DNA from 3 places in the Serratia sp. Ae19-1 genome. Region 3 is predicted to be linked to each of the others. Evidence: predicted binding sites of a transcription regulator. Region 3 holds the regulator's gene; each other region holds the start of a gene.

Region 1 (4,160 bases), on a different contig from region 3:
CGACGCTGGCCACCATGGTTGAACACGAGCATCTCAAACCGCAGGATATCAAGCTCATCAACGTCAACTTCCAGCTGACCAGCGCCCTGCTGGCGGGCCAGGTCGATGCGGTGATCGGCGGCTACCGCAACATCGAAGCGCTGGAGCTCAAGCTGCAGGGTAAAGAACCGGTGGTGTTCAACGTCGAAGATTACGGCGTGCCGGCCTACGACGAGCTGATCATCGTCGCCAACCGCGATGCGGTGAACGAGCCGAAAATTCGCAAATTCCTCGCCGCGCTGAAGCAAGGCAGCGACTACCTGCACGCGCACCCGCAGGACACCTGGCTGGCGTTTGCCAAGGCGCACCCGGAGCTGAATACCGAGCTGAACAAGCAGGCCTGGCAAGCCAGCCTGCCGCTGTTCGCGCGCGATCCGGCCAAGCTGGATCGCGCCCGCTACCAGGCTTACGAGCAGTTCCTGTTCGACAACAAGCTGATCAAGAAAATCACCCCGGTAGAACAGTACGCGGTGGAACTGGACTGATCACGCCGAGGCGGCCGGCGGCGCCACCGTCACCTCACCCTGGCCGCTGCGCTGCAATGCCGCCTTCACCAGCCCGTTGGCCTTGCAGCGTTCAATAAAGCCGTTCACATAGGCGGCGCCCTGCGTTTTTTGCCGCGGCACCGCCATTGCCTGACGGATGGCGGTGAAATGCCCCTCCAGCACCCGGTAGCCCGGATGGGCGGCCGCGGCGGCCAGCAGCGGCTGACGCACGCCGGCCGCCGCCTCCAGCCCCCGTTCGAAAAACAGCGCGATCGCCTCGGCAGAGGTTGCCGCCCGCACCAGTTGCGCCTGCTGCAGCGTGCGCGATAAAAACAGGTCATACGCCGCCCCCTGGCCGACCGCAATGCGCACTTCCGGCCTGTCGAGCTGCGCCACCTCAAAGTAAGGCGCGTCGTTCGCCACCAGGTAAGTCCCCTCGATGATCACGTAGGGTTCGCTGAACGCAATCTGCGCCGCGCGCACCGGCTCGATGGCCATAAACGCCAGGTTCCAGGCGCCGCTGTCCAGATCGGCGAACACCTTGCCCGCCGCGTCATAGGTCACCAGCTCGAGCGTCACGCCCAGTTCCTGAGCCAGCGCGCTGGCCAGCTCCACCGAAGCCCCCTGCGGTTTGCCGCCGGCCCCCGCCTGCGCCAGCACCGGATTGCCGTAGTTGATCGCCGCGCGCAACACGCCTTGCGGGGCCAAATCCTCGAGTACCGCTGCGGAAATCGTCTGCATACTTCCTCCTGAATGGCTGATGGGCGCGCCGTCGTGGCGCTCATTAAGCGTAGAGCGAAACCTCCGACCAGCAAGCTTTCGCCGCCGTGGCCGCCGCTGGCGTGATTAACGTCACACTATCGTCATAAAAATGTACAATAGCCGCCGCTCGTCGGCCGTAGCGGGAGATCGCGCGTTGTTCCGCCGCCGGCAATAGGCTATACCCTTCACTTTTCGCGCCGCGGCACGGCCGGCGGCGCAGACCAGGGCAGCAACGTTTTTTCCAATCAGACAGGGTTTGGCGGATGGTTTTAGCAGTCGTTTCGTTTGTTCTCTTTTTGGCGTCGATTTTGATTTATCGCACCCGGGCCGCCGCCAACCGCTGGTGGTTCGCCATTTTGCTGACGCTGCTCGGCAGCTATCTGGTGCTGAACGTCATCCTGATCGCCAGCAACTACTTTACCGGCGACGGCATCACCGATGCGGTGATCTACACCGTCACCAGTAGCCTCAAGGGCGCCGGCGTCAGCAAATACGTGCTGCCGTTTATCGGCCTGCTGGCGGCGCTGGGGGGAATTTTCGCCGTGCTGGCCCGCAGCCTGCTGCGCCGCAAGGCTAAAGGCAGCAGCGTGGCCTACAGCGTCGTCGCCGTGCTGCTGGCGCTGTTTTCGGTCGGCACCACCCCGGCGTTTCAGGACATTTCGCTGTTGGTCAAGAGCCAGATCGTCGGCGATACCGCCGATTTCACCACCTACTACAAGGCGCCGAAAAAGACCGTGCAGGGCAAGCGGCCGAACCTGGTGTATATCTATGCCGAGAGCCTGGAGCGCACCTACTTCGACACCGAGCTGTTTCCCGGTTTGGCCGACGAACTGAATGCCCTGCGCGCCGACAGCATCGACTTCAGCAACACCCAGCAGCTGCCGGGTACCGGTTACACCATCGCCGGCATGGTCGCCTCGCAGTGCGGCATTCCGCTGTTCGCGCCCTTCGACGGTAACGCCTCCAGCGCGGTCTCCACCTTCTACCCGGAGAACGTCTGCCTGGGCGACGTGCTGAAGGCCGCCGGCTACAGCAACTATTTCTACCAGGGCGCCGAGCTGGCGTTCGCCGGTAAAGACACCTTCCTGAAATCCCACGGCTTCGATCACGTTTACGGCTTCAAAGAGCTGCGCGATCGGGTCGCCGATCCAAGCTATAAAAACGACTGGGGCTGGTACGACGACACCGTGCTGGACGTGGTGTACGGCAAGTTTGTCGAACTGTCCGAACAGCGCCAACCGTTCTCGCTGTTTACCCTGACCGTCGACACCCATCACCCGGACGGTTTTATCTCCGCCGGCTGCAGCAAGCAAAGTTACGCCTGGCAGAATAAGGACAACCGCTCGCTGAGCGCGGTGGCCTGCAGTCAGCAGCACATCGCCGCGCTGATCGACAAGATCAAACGCTCGCCGTACTTCAGCAATACCGTGATCGTGGTGTCTTCCGACCACCTGGCGATGAACAACACCGCCTACGACATTCTGACCAAGCAGAAGCGCCGCAACCTGTTCTTCATCATCGACGGCACCCGGCCGCAGGCGGAGCAGCGCCACGAAAAGCGCAGCACACTGGATAACGGCGCCACGGTGCTGGACGTGATGGGCGGCGACAACTATATCGGCCTCGGCCGCAGCAGCCTGTCGGCGCCGTCGCTGTCTACGGTGTTCCTGAACATCGAAGAGAAGATCAACGGCTGGAAACCGGCGGTGATCAACCAGTGGGGCCTGCCGAACCGCATCAGCGACTACAGCGTGGATACACGCCAGCGCAGCTTCAGCTTCTCCGGCGTCACCTATAAGGTGCCGTTCATCCTGCGGGTGGGCGATAACCGCATCGAACCGATGTTCAACGTCTATCTCTCCACCCCGCTGCGCAAGCAGCTGGCCGGGCTGGGGGCGGGGGAGAAATTCGTCTGGGTCGATAAATGCTACGAGATCGGCCGGGTCTGGGCGCCGCAGTTGGCGCTGAGCACCGACATCTGCGTGGCCTCAGGTACCCTGGCCTCGCCGCCGCAGATCGCGCAGGCGAGCGGCGAGCGCTTTCGCGGCAAGGTAAACTTTGGTGCCCCGACGGCGGACAGCGTCGCCGACTACCAAAACGCCGTCGCCCGCCTGCAGGTGGACGACGCGGCGGTGAAATACCGGGCGGACGCCATCGAGTTCATGCTGCCCGGCATGCCGGAACAGGTGAAGTCCATCACCGGCGTCTCCGCCGTCGAGGAATGGGGCCGCTGGTCCGACGCCAATCTGGCGCCGGCGGTGAACATCGATTACGTCGATCCGCTGCCTAAAACCTTCGATCTGGTGCTGCGCGCCCGCGCCTACGGCAACAACGTCGGCGAACCGATTTCGGTGCGCGTCGGCGACGAAGAGCATTTCGTGTCGCTCGGCGAACAGGACAGCACCGTCACCCTGCGCTTCGATAACCCGCGCGGCGCGCAAAACATCAGCATTACGCCGCCGGCGCCGACCGAGCCGAAAGAGAGCGCCAGCGGCGGCTTCACGCCGAAGAAGCTGGGCATCGGCTTGGTGTCGCTGAAGGTCGAAACGGCCGACCCCGCTTCCTGATCCCCCTGCGCCGCGGGCGCGGTATTTTCTTTGCCGCGCCCGTCATTTCGACCAAGCTTTTACGCCTTTCTTCGGCTAACCTGTGACGGTGAAACGCCGCAGCCCCGCCACAGAGCCGGGACATCCAAGGAGAAAGTATGAGCTATGCCCCACCTCGCAGCGGCCTCAGCGCCGATCAGGCACTCGATCAACTGGAAGCCCTGTATGACGCCGCGGTAGACGCGCTGCGTCAGGCGGTCAGCGACTTTATCAGCCACGGCACGCTGCCGGATCCGCAGGCGCGCGCCGCCGGGCTGTTCGTGTACCC
Region 2 (4,160 bases), on a different contig from region 3:
GATCACTTCCGCCAGCCAGGATTTGCGGCCGTATTCCGCCAGATAGATGCCGGCCATGATGCCGAGCGGCGTACCGAAGATGGTCGCCCACAGGATCAGCAGGCCGCTGCCGGCGATGGCGTTGGCCAGGCCGCCGCCCGCGGTGTTCGGTGGCGGGGTCATCTCGGTGAACAGCGCCAGCGACATGCCGTCGAAGCCTTTGGTGACGGTGGCAATCAGGATCCAGATCAGCCAGAACAACCCGAACGCCATGGTCGCCATCGACAAGAACAGCGCGAGGCGGTTTTTCTGCCGGCGCCAGGCCTGCATTTTGCGGCGGCTTTCCGCCAGCACGACTGCGTTTTGCATATCCATCGTCGCCATGTTAACGCCCCTCATTCTTGGCCAGACGCATGATCATCAGTTTCGACAGCGCCAGCACGATAAAGGTGATAACAAACAGAATCAGGCCCAGCTCCATCAACGCGGCGGTGTGCACGCCGGACTCGGCTTCGGCGAATTCGTTGGCCAGCGCCGAGGTGATGCTGTTGCCCGGCATATACAGCGAAGCGCTGTCGAGCTGGTAGGTGTTGCCGATGATAAAGGTCACCGCCATGGTTTCCCCCAGCGCGCGGCCCAGGCCCAGCATCACGCCGCCGATAACGCCGTTTTTGGTGAACGGCAGCACGATGCGCCAGATGACTTCCCAGGTGGTGCAGCCGATGCCGTAGGCCGACTCTTTCATCATTACCGGGGTCTGTTCGAACACGTCGCGCATCACCGCGGCGATGTAAGGAATGATCATGATAGCCAGGATCACCCCGGCGGCCAGGATGCCGATGCCGAAGGCCGGGCCGGAGAACAGCTCGCCGACGATCGGAATGCCCGACAGCACTTCGCCCACCGGCGTCTGGAAATATTCGGCGAACAGCGGGGCGAACACGAACAGGCCCCACATGCCGTAGACGATGCTCGGAATGGCCGCCAACAGCTCAATGGCGATGCCCAGCGGCCGCTTCAACCAGTTCGGCGCCAGTTCGGTCAGGAACAGCGCGATGCCGAAACTGACCGGCACGGCGATGATCAGCGCGATAAGCGAGGTGACCACGGTGCCGTAGATCGGCACCAGCGCGCCGAACTGCTCCGCCGGCGCATCCCACTCTTTGGTCCACAGGAAAGCGAAGCCGAATTTCTGCATGCTTGGCCAGGAGGCGAAGATCAGCGAAACGATGATGCCGCCCAGCAACAATAGGGTAATCAGCGCAGCCAGTCTCACCAGCGCGCTGAAAATGATGTCACCGTTTTTGCCCGGTGCTTTGATGGTCGGCTTGTACTCAGCCATAGATTACTCTCTGTTTGAACCCTGGCAGCCCCAACCGGGATTGGAGCCTGAAGAACTTGTGGGGCGCGGCGAACCCGCGCCCCTGCGTTGTTAGTACAGCGCTTTACCTGAACTGTCTTTTACGTTGGTTTTCCAGGCTGCACGCACCTGCTCAACCACTTCTTTCGGCAGAGTGGCGTAATCCAGCTCGTTAGCCTGTTTGCCGCCGGTTTTGTAGGCCCAGTCGAAGAACTTCAGCACTTCGGCACCCTGAGCAGGATTTTTCTGCTCTTTGTGCACCAGAATGAAGGTGGTGGAGGTGATTGGCCACACGTTGTCGCCTTTCTGATCGGTCAGATCCTGAGCGAAGGTTTTGCTCCAATCCGCGCCTTTGGCGGCGTTGCTGAAGCTCTCTTCGGTCGGGCTGACCGGCTTGCCGTCGGCGGAAATCAGCTTGGTGTAAGCCAGGTTGTTCTGCTTGGCGTACGCGTATTCTACATAGCCGATAGAGCCAGGCAGACGCTGAACGAAGGCGGCGATGCCGTCGTTGCCTTTGCCGCCCAGACCGGTCGGCCAGTTAACGGTAGAACCGGCGCCAATCTTCTCTTTCCACTGCGCGTTGGCCTTGGACAGGTAGCTGGTGAACACGAACGAGGTGCCGGAACCGTCGGCGCGGCGCACCACGGCGATGTTCTGGTCAGGCAGTTTCACGCCAGGGTTCAGCTTGGTGATAGCCGGATCGTTCCATTTTTTGACGTTGCCCAGGTAGATATCACCCAGGGTTTTACCGTCCAGAGTCAGTTCGCCGGATTTGATGCCCGGGATATTCACGGCCAGCACCACGCCGCCGATCACGGTCGGGAACTGGAACAGGCCATCGGCCGCCAGCTTGTCGTCAGACAGCGGGGCGTCGGAGGCGCCAAAGTCAACGGTGTTGGCCACGATTTGCTTCACGCCGCCAGAGGAGCCGATGCCCTGATAGTTAACTTTATTGCCGGTTTCTTTCTGATAAGAATCTGCCCACTTGGCGTAAACCGGAGCGGGGAATGTCGCACCTGCACCGGTCAGGCTGGCAGCAGCGAACGCGGACACGGCGGTCAGGGAGAAGGTCGCTGCCACAATACTGGCGACGGTGGTACGCATCAGTTTCATAATCCCTCCTAATGGGATATTTAAAATCGACTTCGAGTCGTTTTAATCAGAGTAAGTATTGCTGCAGGAGGGAAAATAGGACAGTTTGGTGACAGAAAAATGTACGCAATATGACAGTTATATTACAGTCTGTCTGAATGGTGTTTGTTTACTTACAAATCAATTCGTTAGATTAAAAACAGCGCAATTGCCAAACAATAAAAAAACCGTTTTGGCACGACCTATCCGCTTGAATATGACAACCTTTATCGCCGAATCAACCTCGCCGTCATCTTTTACGCTGCTCATGAAAAAAGCCGGCGCGAAGGCCGGCTTTTGCAGTTTACCTGCGGCAGATTACTCTACGGTGACAGACTTCGCCAGGTTGCGCGGCTGGTCAACGTCGGTGCCTTTGATCAGCGCCACGTGGTAAGACAGCAGCTGCAACGGCACGGTGTAGAAGATAGGCGCCACGATTTCCTCGACGTGCGGCAGAGGAATGATGGTCATGCCTTCGCTGCTGACGAAACCGGCGTCCTGATCGGCGAACACGTACAGCTGACCGCCGCGCGCGCGCACTTCTTCAATGTTGGACTTCAGCTTTTCCAGCAGTTCGTTGTTCGGCGCCACGACGATCACCGGCATATCGGCATCGATCAGCGCCAGTGGGCCGTGTTTCAACTCGCCCGCCGCATAAGCTTCAGCATGAATATAGGAGATCTCTTTCAGCTTCAGCGCCCCTTCCATGGCGATCGGATACTGATCGCCGCGGCCGAGGAACAGCGCATGGTGCTTGTCGGAGAAACCTTCCGCCAGCGCTTCGATCTGTTTATCCATCGACAGCATTTGCTCGATACGCGCCGGCAGCGCCTGCAAGCCGTGCACGATCTCTTGCTCCACGCTTTCCGCCATGCCTTTCAGGCGGCCCAGGCGCGCCACCAGCATCAACAGCACGGTAAGCTGAGTGGTGAAGGCTTTGGTTGAGGCGACGCCAATTTCCGTACCGGCTTTGGTCATCAGCGCCAGATCGGATTCGCGCACCAGCGAAGAGCCGGCAACGTTACAAACGGCCAGCGAACCGAGATAGCCCAGCTCTTTGGACAGACGCAGCGCCGCCAGGGTGTCAGCGGTTTCGCCGGACTGCGACAGGGTGATGATCAGGCTGCCCGGACGCACTGCCGATTTGCGGTAACGGAATTCGGACGCGATCTCGACGTCGCACGGCACGCCGGCCAGCGCTTCGAACCAGTAACGCGCCACCATGCCGGAGTGGTAAGACGTCCCGCAGGCGATGATCTGCACGTGCTGCACCTTGGCCAGCAACTCGTCGGCGTGTGGGCCCAGCTCGCTCAGGTTGATTTGGCCATGGCTGAAGCGCCCTTCCAGGGTGTTTTTCAGCGCCAGCGGCTGTTCGTAGATCTCTTTTTGCATGTAGTGGCGGTAAGCGCCTTTGTCGCCGGCGTCATACTGCACCTGGGATTCGATCTCAGGGCGCTCGATGGCGTTGCCCTGCTTGTCGAAGATGTTGACGGTGCGGCGAGTTACTTCCACCACGTCGCCCTCTTCCAGGAAGATGAAGCGGCGAGTCACCGGCAGCAGCGCCAGCTGATCGGAAGCGATGAAGTTCTCCCCGACGCCGCGGCCGATAACCAGCGGGCTGCCGGAGCGCGCAGCGACCAGCACGCTCGGATCGCGGCTGTCCATCACCACGGTGCCGTAGGCACCGCGC
Region 3 (4,160 bases):
GCCGTCGGGCTGCGCCAGTGCGCCACGTCCGGCCAGCAGCGCCAGGCAAAGCAACAGCCCTCGGGTAATTCGGGTCATACCGGTGTCTCGCGTTAATTTTTCACCGCATTCTCTGATAAAGCGGCCGGAACAATCAACCGGTTGGGTAAGGTAAAGATAAAGCGGGTGCCGATCCCCGGTTCGCTGAGGATCTCCAGCCGCGCGTCGTGATGGCTGAGCGCGTGTTTGACGATCGCCAGCCCCAGCCCACTGCCGCCGGTCTGGCGCGAACGGGCCTTGTCGACGCGATAAAAACGCTCGGTCAGGCGCGGAAGGTGCTCGGCGGCGATGCCCGGCCCGTTGTCGCTGACCTGGAACTGCGCACCATGTGCCGTCTGCTGCCAGCTGACTTCGATATGGGTGCCCTTCGGCGTGTGGTTGACCGCGTTGTACACCAGGTTAGACACCGCGCTGCGCAACTGGTCTTCATTGCCGAACACTTTGAGCTGTTCGTTCACCCGGAAAGCGATCTCGTGATTGCCGCCGCTCAGCGATTGCGCCTCGCGCTGCAACACCCGCAGCATCAGCGGGATATCCACCCGTTCGTTCATGTCGACATTGGGCGCCGCCTCGATGCGCGACAGCGTCAGCAGCTGTTTGACCAGCCCGTCCATCCGGCGGGTCTGCTCTTGCATGGTGCTCAGCGCCTTGCTACGCAGCGAGCCGTCCTGCTCTTCGTCGCCCATCATTTCCAGGTAGCCCTGCAGCACCGTCAACGGCGTGCGCAGCTCATGGCTGACGTTGGCGAAGAAGTTGCGCCGCGCCCCTTCCAGCTGGCGCATCTGGGTGACGTCGCGCGCCACCATCAGCAGTTGCCCTTCGGAATAGGGCATCACGCGGAATTCGACGTAATGTTCGTTGTTCAACTGCAGCGTCAGCGGGCGCGAAAACTCCTGCTGTTGCAAATAGTGGCTGAACTCCGGATAACGCAGCAGGTTGAGGATGTGCTGGCCGTTGTCTTCCGGCCAGCGGAAGCCGAGCAGATGCTGCGCCAGGCCGTTGCACCAGAAGATATTGCCTTCGACGGTGGTCATCACCACCGCGTCAGGCAGCGATTCGGCCCCGCTGCGAAAGCGCTTGATCAGCAGCGCCAGCTCGCGGCGGCGGCGGCGGTTGCGCTGCTGCATCTGATACAGGCCATAGAACAACGGCTCCCAGCTCCAGCGGCCGGGCGGCGGCGTCATGCTGCGGTCGATCCACAGCCAATGGGAGAGTTTGAGCTGGTTGTAGAAATTCCACACCAGCGCAGCCAGCGCTGAGGCCAGCAGGAACCAGGGCAGATAACCGAAAATCAGCCCCAGCAGTAAGGCGGGCAGACAAAAAAGAGCCAGCTCCAGAGCCAGCCTCTTCCACGACAGACGTTCTAACACGGCATATTCTCCAGCGCGGCGCGATCAGTAGCGCGTTGAGAACCGGTAGCCGGTGCCCCGAACGGTTTGAACCATTTTATCATGCCCACTGGTTTCTAACGCCTTGCGGAGCCGACGGATATGCACGTCAACGGTACGGTCTTCCACATAAACGTTAGTGCCCCAGACGTGATTAAGCAACTGCTCGCGGCTATAAACCCGCTCCGGGTGGGTCATAAAGAAGTGCAGCAGCTTGAACTCGGTCGGCCCCATGTCCAGCGCCTGATCGTTCGCCATCACGCGGTGGGAGGACGGATCCAGGCTCAGTCCTTGCATTTCAATCACTTCTTCCACCGCCATCGGTGAAATACGGCGCATGACCGCTTTGATGCGTGCCACCAGCTCCTTGGGCGAGAACGGCTTGGTGATGTAATCATCCGCCCCCACTTCCAGGCCGCGCACCCGGTCTTCCTCTTCGCCGCGCGCGGTCAACATCATCACCGGGATATCGCGGGTCAGCGCTTCGCGCTTCATATGCTTGATAAACTGAATGCCGGAACCGCCGGGCAGCATCCAATCGAGCAACACCAAATCAGGGAACGGCTCAGACAGGCGCGTCACGGCGCTGTCATAATCCTCGGCTTCCAACGGTTGGTAACCATTCTGTTCCAACACAAAGCACACCATCTCACGGATCGGCGCTTCGTCTTCCACCACCAGTATGCGTCTTGCCATCGTCAATCCTGCCAATGTGTTAGCGACTTTGCGGGCGCCATTATGCGTCAGTTTTGTGACACTTTTATGAAAAAAAGCGGCTGTTATAGGCAGTAAGCATAGCGATTATTTCCCATAGTAAAGAAAAATCATTCCGCTGCCCTCGCCATTGCGCCGGGACAGCCGGCGCCGCGGCCTTTATAATCATCGCCATTACCTTTGCACCCGGGAGTGTCATGCGCCTGATCCACACCTCTGACTGGCACCTTGGCCAGTACTTTTTCACCAAAAGCCGCGCCGCCGAGCACCAGGCTTTTCTGAACTGGCTGATCAAACAGGTAGAGCAGCAGCAGGTGGATGCGCTGATCGTCGCCGGGGATCTATTCGATACCGGCTCGCCGCCCAGCTACGCCCGCGAACTGTACAACCGCTTCGTGGTGGAACTGCAGCGCACCGGCTGCCAACTGGTGGTGCTGGGCGGCAACCACGATTCGGTGGCGACGCTGAACGAATCGCGTGAACTGCTCTCCTGCCTGAACACCACGGTGATCGCGAGCGCGCAAAGCGCCCCCGAACAGCAGATCCTGGTGCTGAACCGGCGCGACGGCCAGCCGGGCGCGGTGCTGTGCGCCATCCCGTTCTTGCGGCCACGCGATCTGCTCACCAGCCGCGCCGGCGAATCCGGCGCGCAGAAACAGCAGGCGTTACAGGAAGCCATCGCCGAACATTACCAAACGCTGTATCAGGCGGCCTGCGAGCACCGCGACCAATTGGGCCTGCCGCTGCCGATCGTCGCCACCGGCCACCTGACCACCGTCGGCGTCACCACCTCCGACTCGGTGCGCGACATCTATATCGGCACCCTCGACGCCTTTCCGGCGCAGGCCTTTCCTCCCGCCGACTATATCGCGTTGGGCCACATCCACCGCGCGCAGAACGTCGCCAAATCGGAGCACATTCGCTATAGCGGCTCGCCGATCCCGCTCAGCTTCGATGAACTGGGCAAAGCCAAAAGCGTCTTTATGGTCGATTTCGCCGACGGCGCTTTGCAGCAGGTGGAAGCGTTAACGATCCCGCAGTTTCAGCCCATGCAGCTGATCAAAGGCGATCTGGCCGAGATCGAACGGCAGCTGCGGCAGTTTGCCGATTATGACGGTGAGCTGCCGGTGTGGCTGGATATCGAAGTGGCGACGCAGGACTACCTCAGCGACATCCAGCGCCGCATTCAGCTGCTGGCAGACGAGCTACCGGTGGAAGTGGTGCTGCTGCGGCGCAGCAAAGAACAGCGCCGCCAGGCGATCGCACAGCAGGATAAGGAAACGCTCAACGAACTGAGCGTCAATGAAGTGTTCGAGCGGCGCCTGGCGCAGGAGACTGAGCTGCCCGAAACGCGCCAACAGCGGATGCGCCAAATGTTCCGCCAGGTGGTCGATGCGGTGCAGCACAACGCCGAGGAGAACAACCCATGAAAATCCTCAGCCTGCGCTTAAAAAACCTCAACTCGCTGCAGGGCGAATGGAAGATTGACTTCACCGCCGAGCCGTTCGCCAGCAACGGTCTGTTCGCCATTACCGGCCCGACCGGCGCGGGCAAAACCACCCTGCTGGACGCCATCTGCCTGGCGCTATACCACCAGACGCCGCGCCTCAACGTCACGCCAAGCCAGAATGAACTGATGACCCGCCATACCGCCGAATCGTTGGCGGAAGTCGAGTTCGAGGTCAAGGGCGTCGGCTATCGCGCCTTCTGGAGTCAGCGCCGCGCCAAAAACGCGCCGGACGGCAACCTGCAGGCGCCGAAAGTCGAACTGGCGCGCCGCGAAGACGGCAAGATCCTGGCGGACAAAGTGCGCGACAAGCTGGAGATCACCGCCGCCATCACCGGGCTGGACTTCGGCCGCTTCACCAAGTCGATGATGCTGTCTCAGGGGCAGTTCGCCGCCTTCCTCAACGCCGACGCCAACGATCGCGCCGAGCTGTTGGAAGAACTGACCGGCACCGAAATCTACGGGCGATTGTCCGAACAGGTGTTCGAATCCCACAAACAGGCCAAAACCGA

Evidence for each region. The regulator PhoB, encoded in region 3, activates phosphate uptake and scavenging genes when phosphate is short. The targets are predictions, from matches to a motif close to CTGTCATAAAACTGNCNNAT.
Region 1: the regulator PhoB is predicted to act here: its motif matches at 1,385-1,404, upstream of opgB (phosphatidylglycerol--membrane-oligosaccharide glycerophosphotransferase).
Region 2: the regulator PhoB is predicted to act here: its motif matches at 2,528-2,547, upstream of pstS (phosphate ABC transporter substrate-binding protein PstS).

What each region holds. Positions count from the first base shown of each region.
Region 1 covers NZ_JBCHWD010000003.1:348,681-352,840, forward strand. Annotated here, with positions in the region: gene AAIE04_RS11845 (ABC transporter substrate-binding protein) at 1-524, shown strand, start outside; gene AAIE04_RS11850 (transporter substrate-binding domain-containing protein) at 525-1,265, opposite strand; gene opgB (phosphatidylglycerol--membrane-oligosaccharide glycerophosphotransferase) at 1,550-3,853, shown strand; gene AAIE04_RS11860 (AMP nucleosidase) at 3,991-4,160, shown strand, end outside.
Region 2 covers NZ_JBCHWD010000002.1:580,770-584,929, forward strand. Annotated here, with positions in the region: gene pstA (phosphate ABC transporter permease PstA) at 1-363, opposite strand, end outside; gene pstC (phosphate ABC transporter permease PstC) at 365-1,321, opposite strand; gene pstS (phosphate ABC transporter substrate-binding protein PstS) at 1,412-2,452, opposite strand; gene glmS (glutamine--fructose-6-phosphate transaminase (isomerizing)) at 2,789-4,160, opposite strand, start outside.
Region 3 covers NZ_JBCHWD010000001.1:122,535-126,694, reverse strand. Annotated here, with positions in the region: gene AAIE04_RS00670 (PstS family phosphate ABC transporter substrate-binding protein) at 1-78, opposite strand, end outside; gene phoR (phosphate regulon sensor histidine kinase PhoR) at 93-1,409, opposite strand; gene phoB (phosphate response regulator transcription factor PhoB) at 1,434-2,123, opposite strand; gene sbcD (exonuclease subunit SbcD) at 2,339-3,571, shown strand; gene sbcC (exonuclease subunit SbcC) at 3,568-4,160, shown strand, end outside.